One region of the Gynuella sp. genome, then DNA from elsewhere that is predicted to be linked to it. Evidence: predicted binding sites of a transcription regulator. Region 1 holds the regulator's gene; each other region holds the start of a gene.

Region 1 (3,154 bases):
CCGTGGCAATCATCAAGGATGATCAGCACGATTTATATGATTGCCGGGTTAATAGACATTAAAGAAACCCAATAGGACTATTATTATTTTTTGAAAATTGGCTCAATTCATTTCCAGCGACCATAGCCTGCTCAACCAACTTTATGTACCGGGTTAGTTATCAAGGATACCAACAAGGCTTCTGAAAACGCTTTCTCTTCAACCACAGTAAAACCTGCGCGGCTGATCAACTTCCGCTGATGAGGATCATTCATGTCCGACAGATAAAACAAGTTGGACAGCGGATTTTGCTGCATACTTTTTAACAAAGGAGTTTTTCCATCGAGGGATTTCGGCCCGGTAAACCATGATTTTTGCCGCCAGATCTGTTTGATAGCCAGGCGCGACTCATATTCATTACGGCCAGCTGGAATAAACCTTGATTTTCGATTAAACAGCGAGCGCGCCAAAATCAGCCCAGGAAAGTCCCGACGCAGAAGATCTCCCAGACGGGTCACAAAAAAGCGGTCCTCCGATTGTTTATCCAACAAACCATATTCAAGTGCCAGCAACAGCGAAACCGCCCCCTGCTCCCTGGCCAACCATGTCTGTCTGGCCGGATTCTGTTCACGAATAAACTGTTGTAAGGCGGGTAAATCATAACGGGCATAATTACGCCAATGATTCTGACGGCTATCGTGATTGACTTTGGAGAGGCCATGACCGCGCATTTCCATGATCCAGACATCTGCCCCGGCATTCAGCAGCTGGCACAGCATCTCATGTTGTTCATACATCCAGACGGTCCGGTTTTCATACAAACCGTGTAACAGAATGACAGGCTCCCCACGGCTCAGCCCATTACGGCAAACATCCGGATGGCCCAAACGGGTAACCGCAAATTCAGCGGTTTTATCAGGGCTATTGTTAGGCTTTAACAAATATACATCTTCAGAATAGCCCTCCCAGAAATCGGCCTTAAATAATGTAACGGGAAAAAGCTGACTGCTACTTTTCATCGCAAATGAAAATCCAAAACACATCGAAAAGCTGACCATTGTCCCAAAAAAACGAGATCAACATAAGGCTTTACCATAACACTAATACTAATTTTGTATGTTTATCTTTATCTATTTCCCTCGAACAGGAGTGCGATGACAAGGTTGCACGGCCAATGGCAGCTGTATATACTTCCAATACTGTAAAAAAATTCAGGAATCCATCATGGTAAAGCTTACCGCCCGCCAACAACAGGTCTTTGATTTCATCAAATCGTATCTGGATGATAACGGCATGCCCCCTACCCGTGCAGAAATAGCCGCCAAACTCGGCTTTCGTTCACCCAATGCTGCAGAAGAACATTTAAAAGCCCTGGCCCGCAAGGGCGCAATTGAAATGATTCCCGGTGCCTCCAGAGGTATTCGTCTGCCTGAAGATCTGGATGCGGGTTTACCCGTTGTAGGCAGTGTTGCTGCCGGCTCACCGATTCTGGCGGCGGAGCACATCGAGAACCGGGTGAATTTTCCAGAAAGCTTCTTCTATCCAAAAGCCGATTATTTGTTGCGCGTAAAAGGTGTTAGCATGAAAAACATTGGTATTCTGGAAGATGACCTGATAGCAGTACACAAGACTGATCAAGTCAAAAACGGTGATGTCATTGTGGCGCGTATCAATAATGATGTAACGGTCAAACGGTTTTACAAAAGCCGCAATACTGTCACTCTGGTGGCCGAAAACGAGGATTACGATGATATCCTTGTTGACCTGAAATCAGATGACTTTGCCATTGAGGGCTTATATGTGGGTGTGTTGAGAAACACAATCCACTAGTCAGTTTTCAAAACACTTCGTTTTATGCGCTGAATATCAAAATTCAGCGCGTGTTTTTTATGCAAGCGATTTTTTATTACGTACCGACGGTCGCTTTCTGCATCGGCACCAACCTGACTTTGTTGGGATAGTCGCGTGTTATCCCCTATGTATTAATCAAACAATACTGCAAAGTTGCACGGTCATAATGCTCTGTTCGGCATTAACACAATACATCCTTAAATATTGCGTATCGCCTCTACACACTCGGTGATCAACTTCGGACCACGATAGATAAAACCGGTATACAACTGAATCAGTTCGGCACCTGCCAGTATTTTTTCTGAAGCGTGTTCGCCATTGAGAATCCCCCCAACCCCCATTACAGGCAGCCTGCCATCCAAGGCCTGTACCATTAAACGCTGGGTTTCAGTCGCCATATCAAGCACCGGCAGACCACTGAGACCTCCCTGTTCCTGCCCATGCAGCAAGTGCTTGACCCCTTCCCGGCTCACGGTGGTATTGGTGGCAATCACGCCATCGATACCATTCTTAATCAGAGTTTCTGCGATTTGTTCAATACCTGCCTCATCCATATCCGGTGCAATTTTGACGGCCAGTGGAACATATTTGCCAATCTGTTGTTGAAGATGGAGCTGCTCTTCTTTCAGTGCCGCCAGCAAACTGGACAGCTGATCGCCAAACTGAAGATCACGAAGACCCGGGGTATTGGGAGAGGAAATATTGATCGTTATGTATGAGGCATACGGATAGGCTTTACGCAAACAGGTCAAATAGTCATCCACGGCCTGCTCACTGGCAGTATCTTTGTTTTTACCAATGTTTATGCCAAGTACTCCGTCATAACGACTTTGCCGGACATTGGTAATCAATTGATCAATACCGTGGTTGTTAAAGCCCATGCGATTGATAATAGCCTCGGCTTCCGGTAAGCGAAACAAGCGGGGCTTAGGGTTGCCCGGCTGCGGCCTGGGAGTGACTGTGCCAACTTCAATAAAACCAAATCCCAGTGCCGCAAGGCCATCGATAAATTCGCCATTTTTATCCATACCTGCTGCCAGACCGACTGGATTTGGAAAATCAATTCCCATCACCCGGACGGGTTTTGAAGAAACCTTATTCCCCACCCAGCCTGACAGGTTTAAGCGGGCTGCAGCCCCTAGCAGTTCAAGGGAGGCTTCATGAGCCGTTTCTGGTGAAAGTAAGAAAAGCCCTTTGCGCAACAAGTCGTACATCGGTATCCGCCCTTTGAAAAATTTGGCGGATTATAGTCTGTCATTCAGCTGTTGAATATTGAAAAGCGAACTGAGCGGGCTATAAACGTTCAATCTTCTGAAATTTATGA
Region 2 (3,154 bases), on a different contig from region 1:
ACCCGGCTGGGCCATGGTGATGCCCTGCATGTTTCTGATTTGCGGCCGGATTATCCGGGGCTGGAAGTTTACATGGTGCATGAAACGCCCTCGATGTATGGCAATCACGGTTCAGAAATGCATAACGCCGCCACCGGTGAAATCATCTGGGGAGTCTCGGGTGAACGTGCTGATGTCGGTCGTGGAGTGGCCATGGACATCGACCCCCGTTATCCCGGTTACGAAGCCTGGGCCAGTCGTGGTGGTCTGCGTTCTTCCAGTGGCAACCTGATTACCAACTCGCGCCCTTCTGCCATGAACTTTGGTGTCTATTGGGATGGTGATCTGGGACGGGAGTTGCTGGATGGCACCACGATCAGCAAATGGAATTACTACAACTCGTCTATGTCGACGTTGCTGGCCGCCGGAAACTGGTCAGTGTCTTCCAACAATTCTACCAAAGCCACACCGGTACTCTCTGCAGACATTCTTGGGGACTGGCGTGAAGAAGTCATCTGGCGGGCGAACAGTGGCGATGCCTTGTTGTTGTTTACCAGTACTCATGAGTCGCCTTATCGGCTACGAACACTGATGCATGATCCTCAGTATCGTGCAGCAGTGGCCTGGCAGAACGTGGGTTATAATCAACCTCCGCACCCAGGATTCTTTCTCGGTTATGACATGGTGCAACCCCCAATGCTGGCGTTAAATCCGGTATCGGTTCAGGCACCATCGGTGGAACTGTTCAGCAGTGTCTACAACGGTGCTGTCAGTTTGAGCTGGAACATTCATAATGCCAATATCCGCGGTCTTGAGGTCTATCGTGATACCGATTCGAACCCGTCCGGCAGAACCCGGATCGGTATCGTATCTGCCAGCACCCGAAACTTCACGGATACGACTGCTGAGCGGGGTAGAACCTATTATTACTGGATTAAAATGACCGAGCAGGACGGCACCGTTACCAACTCCAACGGTGCTCGGGTTGTTGTGCCTCGCTTTTAGTCATGCTGCTGCCATGGTCGTTGGTAATCTGCAGTCGTAAAGGTTCCTGATATCGTTCCAATTGATGCTTGACCGGATATCTGTATAAATATACAGTTGTTCGGTCTGAACGGTTTAACCAGGAGTGAAGATTTATGGCAGTGGTGACTTTATTTATGTCTGATCGTGATGAAAGCAGAACATTTACCAGTAAGAAAGAAGCAGATGCCTATGACAAGATGTTGGAACTTGCCGAAGGCATCAGTCATTTTGTGGGGCGTGAAATCGACGGATTGAGTGAACGACAATCTGAGGATATCGGTATTCTGCTCGCACGCCATGCTGAACTTCTGGCCGCTGCGATGAAAGGAAAGACCAGCGTCCTGTTCGAACCGCTGGCACAGGAGGAAGACTCTTCAGAGGAAAAAAAGGCAGAGTCTTCCAGTCATCTTAGTGCGGTGGGTGAATAATCACTCTCATTGTATTTCAGTGGCAAACAGGCGTTTTAATATCGCCTGTTCCTGCTCCAGACGGGCTTCAGCCCGACACGGAAACGTGACCACAAATTTATGCTTGGCACCGTCGTTGGTGGTAAACCTGACTTTTGGCAGAGCATCCTGCTGAATCAGACGTTTACCACGAATCTGAGCCAGAAATTTGGGGTTCTCCTGCTGAAAAGAACTCCAGTATTCTTCCAGAATTGTGCTCAGGAGGTTGTGGTAAATATTTACCTGCCGGGCGTTTGGCTCCAGATAAACATTAAAGCTATGAATCATATATGGCCGGATAAACGAATGATTGGTAATTCCGGCGCTTAAAAACAGACTGTTGGGAATGATCAGCGTTTTACCGGTTGCTGAATAAAAATCCGGTTCCAGTTCCTTCAATGTGGTGGTTAGAAAATTCTGGTCCACGACATATCCAAGATAATCCCCTGACTCAATAATATCGCCGATGGAAAATGGTCGGCTGCTCATGCGCAGAATCGTGCCACTGAAACATAAAATCAGTTCTTTGGTGGCAATGACGATGGCCACGGCAAATGCCGTCAGTGACAGTGCAAAGGTTTGAATCTGAGGTGCCCAGATCAGTACCAGACTGATAACCAGTACAAGATAGGAGGTGTTTTTGACGATGTTGGTCCAACGCAGTTTTAACTCATCAGACAATTTTTCCTGGTGCTTGATCTGCCGGTGCAGAACCCAGCGGAATAGCGCGAGTGCCAGGATCAGAGTAATAGTGGCGGGAATTCCTCTGCTTGCCACGACATCGATAAAATGAACACTTGCCTCAATAATTCTGTTCATGATTCTTGGTATTAAATCCTTTAAAAGCTCAAAAAAGGGTGGATAAGGTTGCCCGATATAGTCTGAACGCGCTCATAACAGAAACACCAGTCTCTGATGATTGTCCGATGACATACGACCCAATAGGGATTTGTAACGGGTGAATAACTTACAGTTTAGACATCATTGTCTGAAATGCTGCGTCGTTACTATCACTGCGCTTATCACAATGGGACTTGAAGACCTTGTCGATGGTTGGCTAAGTCACGTCGTGGGTCAGTAAAATGACATTATGTGAGCGATGTCTAAAAAACAATGTCAGCAAGTTTGCATCTTGCCCTCAGAGCGAATGACTTTGTTGTTATAGTTATGATGTTTACTGAAATGTCAGAGTCAGGAGTTTGCGGTGCAAAAATTTTTGTCCGATGCGAAGCGCTGAAAACAATGATGGTGGGAGTTATGGGGTATGGCCAATGTTTCTGATGAATCACTACCGGCGTCAGTCATTTTCTTCAAAGCACTTCTCAAGACAGGCCTATCCCTGGTCTGTCCTTCACATCGTTGTACTCGAACTCAAATCAACGGTTTGCGCCGGTAAAACAGCAGGCTTGGCATAGCCAGACCGATGGCCAGCGCGGCGATGATAGATATGCCTTTGATAAAGTTCTCGGCAAAAATTTTCCAGATTTCCAGAGAAAAACCGCGATGGTTGATTTCTACAATGGCAATCATGGCTTTGTATACGTAAACGCCCGGCACCATTGGAATCATTGCTGCCACGGTAAATACCTTGGGTGATACATTCAATCGCTGCGACCAGTAAACCCCGATCAGGCCGACGCTGGATGCAGCCGTAAAGGTCGCCCACTCAACCTGCATGCCACCCTGGGTTAGCAACAGCATGC
Region 3 (3,154 bases), on a different contig from region 1:
CCGGGCGGACAGATATTGTTCCAGATACTGTAGCAGGCGCTTAAGAGGGAATCGTAGATGGCTGGCAGATGCTGCCTCATACAACAGATCAATTTGGTGACGAAAGTGTGCTGGAATTATAAAGCTCTGTTGTAGAGTCTGATCTTTTTCCAATGCATTCAGATAATGCACTAGTGTTTTACCAAACCGATATCCGAGTTCAGAGCGTGGCAGTCGACGTAATTGTTGATAATGATGTATGCCCATGGATGTGAGTCTTTGTGCCAATCGGGTTTCAATATCCAACTGGAAGACTGTTAAGGTATCGAGCTTGTCTATGACTTCATCGGCACAGGTGCTGCAGCAGGAAATTTGATTGCGTGCCAGAGTTTCGGCTGCCCTGGCTGTGTGTGCCACAGCATAAACGGCTGTGAAACCTGCTCGTTGAAAACTCTGTTGCAACTGCTGCCAGTAATTATCCAGACCGTTGAATAGTTTCAACATAGTACCAACTTCCAGCAACAGGCCATCGGGCGATGCCAGACTGACATGGGCGGAATAGCGGTAACCGATCAAAGCCAGCCGCTGCAGGTTTTCGTATTCAATGTGGGTGTCATAAATGCCGATTTCTGCATCTTCTAGCAGAAAGTAAGCCGTGCTGGTGCTCATCCCGTTTTTTATGCCGAGTCGTTCGGCCAGACTGTTGCACTGGAATACTTCTCTGGAGCCAGGGTTCAGAAGCAATTGTGGTTTGCTGCCGTCACTGCTGAGGAAGTAAGACTCCAGTGCCAATCTGGGAAAATGGATGAATAGCCAGAGGGAAGACACTGTCAACACTCTGCATCATGAAACAACGGTACTGGAAGAATCTGTTGTTCCCGGGCCCAGGCTCCCCGGCTTTTCAAAATGTGCAGACACAACTGATTTCTGCCCTGGTTGTACAGGCTGAGGCGTAACGCTGCCGTTGAGGGGGCATCCTGATAGCGTAACGGTCTGAGCAGAAAAACGGGGAGCAGATTTTTTTCGGCGGCCAGCTGGATCCGTCTTAACTGGGCTTTGTTCAGGGCATCCGCCCAGGCGATAACCGCATTACTGCCACCGGAAAGCAGAGCCTGTTCAATGCTCCATAGCAGATCATCACTGCGTTCACAGCGGACGATCAATTGACGCTCCGGTTGCAGGCCCCAGTGTAATAAGCCCAAGCCATGGGGTTGGTAGGGTGGGTTGAGCCAGAATTGCCAGCGGTCATCCTGTTGTCCCAGTTTTGCCAGACACGGCAGGATGAGCCGCAATTCGCCCTGGCCTGGATGAGAACACAGAATTTCAGTGACCGCTCCCAGTGGCCAGCCTCCACCTGGCAGTTCAGCATCAAGCGCTGAATAACCTGTTGAGCAGGCTCGGGTGCTGTGGCGCAACCAGTTGTTACCAGACCATATCTGGCCACTGTCGGTCAGTGTTTGCAGAAGATCCATATGTTTATCTCAAATACTGTATTTATATACAGTATAAAAAAATTGACCGGCTCTCAAGACTGGATTTGTGTATTTTGTAAAAAGTGATGGTTAGCGAGATAAACGAAGCCAGTTGAGCAGGTAGGCGCATGCGAAAAGCGGGATCTGCCATCCGTGGAAAATGATAATGCTGGATCACGAATACCCGCAGCCTGGTTTCCATTCCAAGCTGCTCTGCGAGGGGGGGCACTGTTTTAGGGTAATTGCGGTTATTGTCTGACAAGGTATCACTGCCGGGACTCCGGCAGGTTGGTAAGCCCTAGCTCATTGCAGCCGGTAACGGTCCGATCAGGCCAACTGCTGCTTTGGCACATTCATGTTTTAACCAGGGCAATTGCTCAAAGCATTTCATACCCTGATTTCTAAGCCAGCGAACCGGCAGAGCATCGGCTTCGTATAAACGTTTAAAACCTTCCATGGCGGCCATCATGGCCAGGTTATGTGCCTGACGCTGGCGTTGATATTGCCGCAGATAGAACAGTGATCCCGGTGACTGTTTTAAGCGGACGGTTTTGGTCAGAGTTTCAGTGAGTGTTGCTGCATCCAGGAAACCCAGGTTCACCCCCTGACCGGCGAGAGGGTGAATACGATGGGCGGCATCGCCGATCAGAGCCACGCCGGGCTGAACATAGGAACGGGCAAAGCGCTGTTGTAGCGGGATCAGATAGCGCTGATCAACTTCCTGTATTGTACCGAGCCGGGACTCGAAACTACGGGCAAGTCGTTGTTTAAATGCATCTTCCGACAGATTAAAGATATCCTCGGCTTCATGGCTGTTGATTGACCAGACAATTGAGCACCAGTGTTCATCCATGCCTTCATGACTCAGTGGCAAAAATGCCAGTGGGCCGACTGCAGTAAATATCTGACGGGCTGTGTACTGGTGTGGTTTTTCGGTTTTGACCGAAGTGACCAGAGCCTGATGATGATAGTCCCAGCCGCTGGTTTTAAAGCTGGCCAATTCACGGATTTTGGATTCGTGGCCATCGGCACCCACCACCAGTCTGGCGGTCAGATAAGAACCGTCGCTGAGCGATACGCCCATATGGTCGTCCTGTTGATGCAGGGCCGTTACGGAGAGTGCTTCGAAGGTCCGAATACCAGAGGTGGTACTAATGCCTTTAACCAGTGCCTGCTGGATCTGCTGGTTTTCAATAATGCAGCCAAGATCCGCGATGTTCATTGACTGAGCTGCAAACGAGACCTCTCCGGTGCCATCTGCTTCCCAGACTTCCATGCGGTGATAATTGCATATTCTGTCTTGATTGATGTCGTCCCAGACCTCAAGATATTTCAGCCAGTTTCTGGCCGCATGATTGATGGCACTGACCCTTGGCTCAAACCCGGAAGCGCCAGACATGGACATCGGGCTCAGGGAATGAGCTTCGATAATCGCCACAGACAGACCGGCTCTGGCCGCCCCCAAAGCCAGACTGGCTCCCACCATGCCACCGCCGACGACAATGACCTCAAAATCGATCGAATTATTCATAATCTATTCTCATGTAATTGGGAACCTGCCAGCCCCATGGCATAACGGCTGAACAGTTCTTTAGCGACCGTATGACGGTCGAGCACGCCCAACCCCAGTGCTCTGACAGGTTTGAGCCCCGGCAGTGAAAAGCCCTGAACCAGTTTATCGCAGAACTCCATGACCCATAATT
Region 4 (3,154 bases), on a different contig from region 1:
GACAGGTTTGCTTCATGTGATTCCACAGGCTAGAGAATATGCCGCAGACTCAATTCGTATTACGAACCTCCTTTCAAAATATTCTCCTCATACTACTTTCGGCAGATTGTTGGCAGAGTATGGATCTGAACTTCAAAAGCGGTTATCCGCTGGCAAAACCACTATCCGGTCCATTCGGTTGGCATTGACTCCAGCTGTTGCATTAGTCAATCTCACAGAGAAATTCAAAACTACTTACCCGACACAAGCTATCTTAGACCAATACCTACTTGAATCACCTGGTCAGAAAGCTGCTATTACTGGGTTTATTAACTTCTTAAATAATAAATACTCGCTTCATTTGATACCGAAAGTTGACAAGGCAAAGGTTAGAAAAAAAAGAAAAACACAGTTGGAGAAAAAATTAATCCAGTTAACTCATGAAAAGTCTGATCCTGATTTTCTGGCCAAATGGATTCCTATAGCTCTGGAGTATTTTCATAATTTCAAAACTACCAAACAAACTAGAAGCACTATCATGAATTCCGAGTTTACTAGAGATGGTGATGGGATAATGCTCGTCTTAAGTCAGCAGGAATATTTCATACCTTTACCGTAAGCCATTACAATATCAACATACTCCTTCATCAGAACAAATCTTTATCAACAATCTTGCCTTGAACACGATCACTCATAAAATCGCTTCTTCCCTCATTCGCTTTTTCTCGGACAAGAAAAAAGCTATCCCAGTCAATGGGCTTCTTAGACAAAATGACATCGCCTATCTTCAAATCTCGTCGAATACAAACTTCATCACCTTCAAATTGATATTCTCCCGGCAGTATGACAAATTGGTCTTTCCCCCTTCTTAATACTTTCGCCATTTTCCACGCCATAGGAACACTCTCTAACAATAAGTTACAGGCAAATGATCATTTCTTGGATAGCAATCCCATCAACAACGCGCCCAATGTCGCTCCAGTCAAAAAACTTCCCACTCCACTTTTGGAACTCTCTTTCTGGCTCTGCGTACTATTTTTCCTTACTGGGTGTACGATCTTAACGCCGTTGGCCCGAAGATGGGCGACGGTCTGGCATATTCGATTGCTGATTTCTTCATCACTTACATAAAGTGCACCAGCAGCTTGATACATTTGGTCGACAGAAAATACAGAAATACCACCTTCCAAACGACTATAACTTGCCTGGGACAATCCCATTCGTGCAGCCATATCACTTTGCTCAATCCCATGGTCTATCCGAAGATTTCTAAGCACTACACCCAGTACTGCGGAATAGGATGTCTGTTCTACACTCATATAGCTTCCATATTAGGCTCAGTCATTTTTACTCATACTGATTAACACACTTCTATAAACGCCGGCAGGGAGAAGGCGTGTTGGAAATACCCTGCAATAACTATCTTGATGCCGAAAATGATTTGTTCTGGCCACAGCCATAACTCTGTACCCCATCACAGAGTTGCCCACCTTTGCTTCATATTCATAAACAGGTATCCAGTGCTTAGTCATTTGTTCGATTCTTTAGCTTTCTATTTTTTTATACCGAATTAGGTCTGCTTTGGCCTGACGCCTCCTTTCCATCATGATCGGTAGTATATCTCTCAATACTTGGATTTAGGTTTTATCAAGCATAGAGAAAAGGCCTTGCTTCTCCCATTTCAGACACCAGAGGAATGCTGTCAGCTACACATTGGCCTATGTGCTCTGGATTCCAGCCAAGTATTAAAAAACGCATATTACAAAGCATTGACTTTGAATACAATTACGTTTAGCGTATATATGCGTTAAACGTAACAAAATAGGAAAAAAGAATATGTATCCAAAATTAAGACCTGGCGATTTACTGTATCGCCGCAAAGGAATCATTGAGCATGTCGGCGTCTATCTGGGGGGAGATCAAGTTGTTCATAACTCTCCTAATAACGATGTCGAAGTTGTAAATATCCAAACCTACGCGGAAGGGCAAACTATTAGGGTTGTTAGCATGGAATTCGATGATATCGAGCAATTACGCCACCGCTTGCATCAAATCCTCAACGCAAACCGCAAATATAGAGCAACCCATCGAAACTGCGAGCACATTGCAAGCTATTTGCTATGGGGCCGCTCTTCCAGCCCTCAAATACAAGCATCCATAGCAGGTGCCTTGATCGCTGGTTTTGCAGCCTGGAAAGCCGGAAATAAAAACTGGTTAGGATATGCTGTTGCAGGCGGCATGATTGGTTGCATGATCTACAATCATGTCAGAAATTACGACTATAGGATGAGCATGCAAACGCCATATTAGTACTGTGCGTATTCTGGCGAACGTGATCACCCGTTCCGGAATTATTTGATCGCCCTAATCCCGTAACGCGTTCGTGTGGATATTAACAACCTGAGTGATCAACTTCACTCATCATCTTTCTCATCGATTCTCCTTTCAGTGTGAGTTTGTGACTGTTGTGCAGCAGACGATCCAGAATGGCGTCTGCCAGCGTGGCATCACCGATCATCTTGTGCCATTGCGTGATCGGTAATTGACTGGTGATCAGTGTCGATTTCAGGCCGTGTCGGTCTTCCATGATTTCCAGCAGATCGTTGCGCTGGCTCAACGTCATTTTCTCCAGACCCCAGTCGTCCAGTACCAGCAGATCCGTCTTGGCCAGTTGCTGGATGAGCTTCGCAAAGCGACCGTCACCATGCGCAATGCTAAGCATTTCCATCAGGCGTGAGGTGCGGAAGTAACGCACGGATAAGCCATGACGACAGGCCTGAGTCGCCAGTACACAGCCGAGGTAGGTTTTGCCACAGCCGGTTGGTCCGGTGATGAGTACGTTGTGGTGCTGGTGTACCCATTGGTTGCTGAGCAGATCGGCCAACTGGCTTTTCGTCAGCCCTCGTGGGTGCTGGTAATCAATATCCTCGGGGTACGCCTGGAGTTTGAGGTTGGCCACCTTGAGCAAGCGGCTGATTTTATTGTTATGGCGGTGGGTGGCTTCCCGGTCCACCAGTAACGCGAACCGTTCGTCGAACCCCAGTTCTTCGTGCGTACCGGGCTGTGACCATTGTTGCTCCAGGCCTTCGGCCATGCCGGTGAGTTTCAGGGCGCGTAAGGTTTGCAGGGTTTGGTTTGTCATCATGGTTTTGTTCCTGAATGTGTATCAGTGGTA

The links. Region 1 encodes LexA, which represses DNA repair genes until DNA is damaged. Its sites were predicted from a motif close to TACTGTNTANNTANACAGTA; they were not measured.
Region 2: a site for LexA is predicted at 1,063-1,082, ahead of ACQY6I_RS18140 (YebG family protein). Genes of this name have one in related genera too.
Region 3: a site for LexA is predicted at 1,466-1,485, ahead of imuA (translesion DNA synthesis-associated protein ImuA). Genes of this name have one in related genera too.
Region 4: a site for LexA is predicted at 1,530-1,549, ahead of ACQY6I_RS23270 (lecithin retinol acyltransferase family protein). Genes of this name have one in related genera too.

The regions. Positions count from the first base shown of each region.
Region 1 is NZ_JBNKSF010000019.1:83,602-86,755, forward strand. Features, by position in the region: gene ACQY6I_RS07560 (alpha/beta hydrolase) at 132-998, opposite strand; gene lexA (transcriptional repressor LexA) at 1,204-1,809, shown strand; gene ACQY6I_RS07570 (quinone-dependent dihydroorotate dehydrogenase) at 2,028-3,044, opposite strand; gene ACQY6I_RS07575 (DUF2835 domain-containing protein) at 3,124-3,154, opposite strand, start outside.
Region 2 is NZ_JBNKSF010000043.1:46,028-49,181, reverse strand. Features, by position in the region: gene ACQY6I_RS18145 (rhamnogalacturonan lyase) at 1-984, shown strand, start outside; gene ACQY6I_RS18140 (YebG family protein) at 1,119-1,433, shown strand; gene ACQY6I_RS18135 (mechanosensitive ion channel family protein) at 1,440-2,270, opposite strand; gene ACQY6I_RS18130 (threonine/serine exporter family protein) at 2,823-3,154, opposite strand, start outside.
Region 3 is NZ_JBNKSF010000037.1:7,300-10,453, reverse strand. Features, by position in the region: gene ACQY6I_RS15760 (Y-family DNA polymerase) at 1-807, opposite strand, end outside; gene imuA (translesion DNA synthesis-associated protein ImuA) at 810-1,451, opposite strand; gene ACQY6I_RS15750 (UbiH/UbiF/VisC/COQ6 family ubiquinone biosynthesis hydroxylase) at 1,750-2,982, opposite strand; gene ACQY6I_RS15745 (FAD-dependent monooxygenase) at 2,979-3,154, opposite strand, start outside.
Region 4 is NZ_JBNKSF010000061.1:55,395-58,548, forward strand. Features, by position in the region: gene ACQY6I_RS23255 (hypothetical protein) at 1-598, shown strand, start outside; gene ACQY6I_RS23260 (antitoxin) at 627-863, opposite strand; gene ACQY6I_RS23265 (helix-turn-helix domain-containing protein) at 912-1,298, opposite strand; gene ACQY6I_RS23270 (lecithin retinol acyltransferase family protein) at 1,801-2,289, shown strand; gene istB (IS21-like element helper ATPase IstB) at 2,372-3,124, opposite strand; gene istA (IS21 family transposase) at 3,146-3,154, opposite strand, start outside.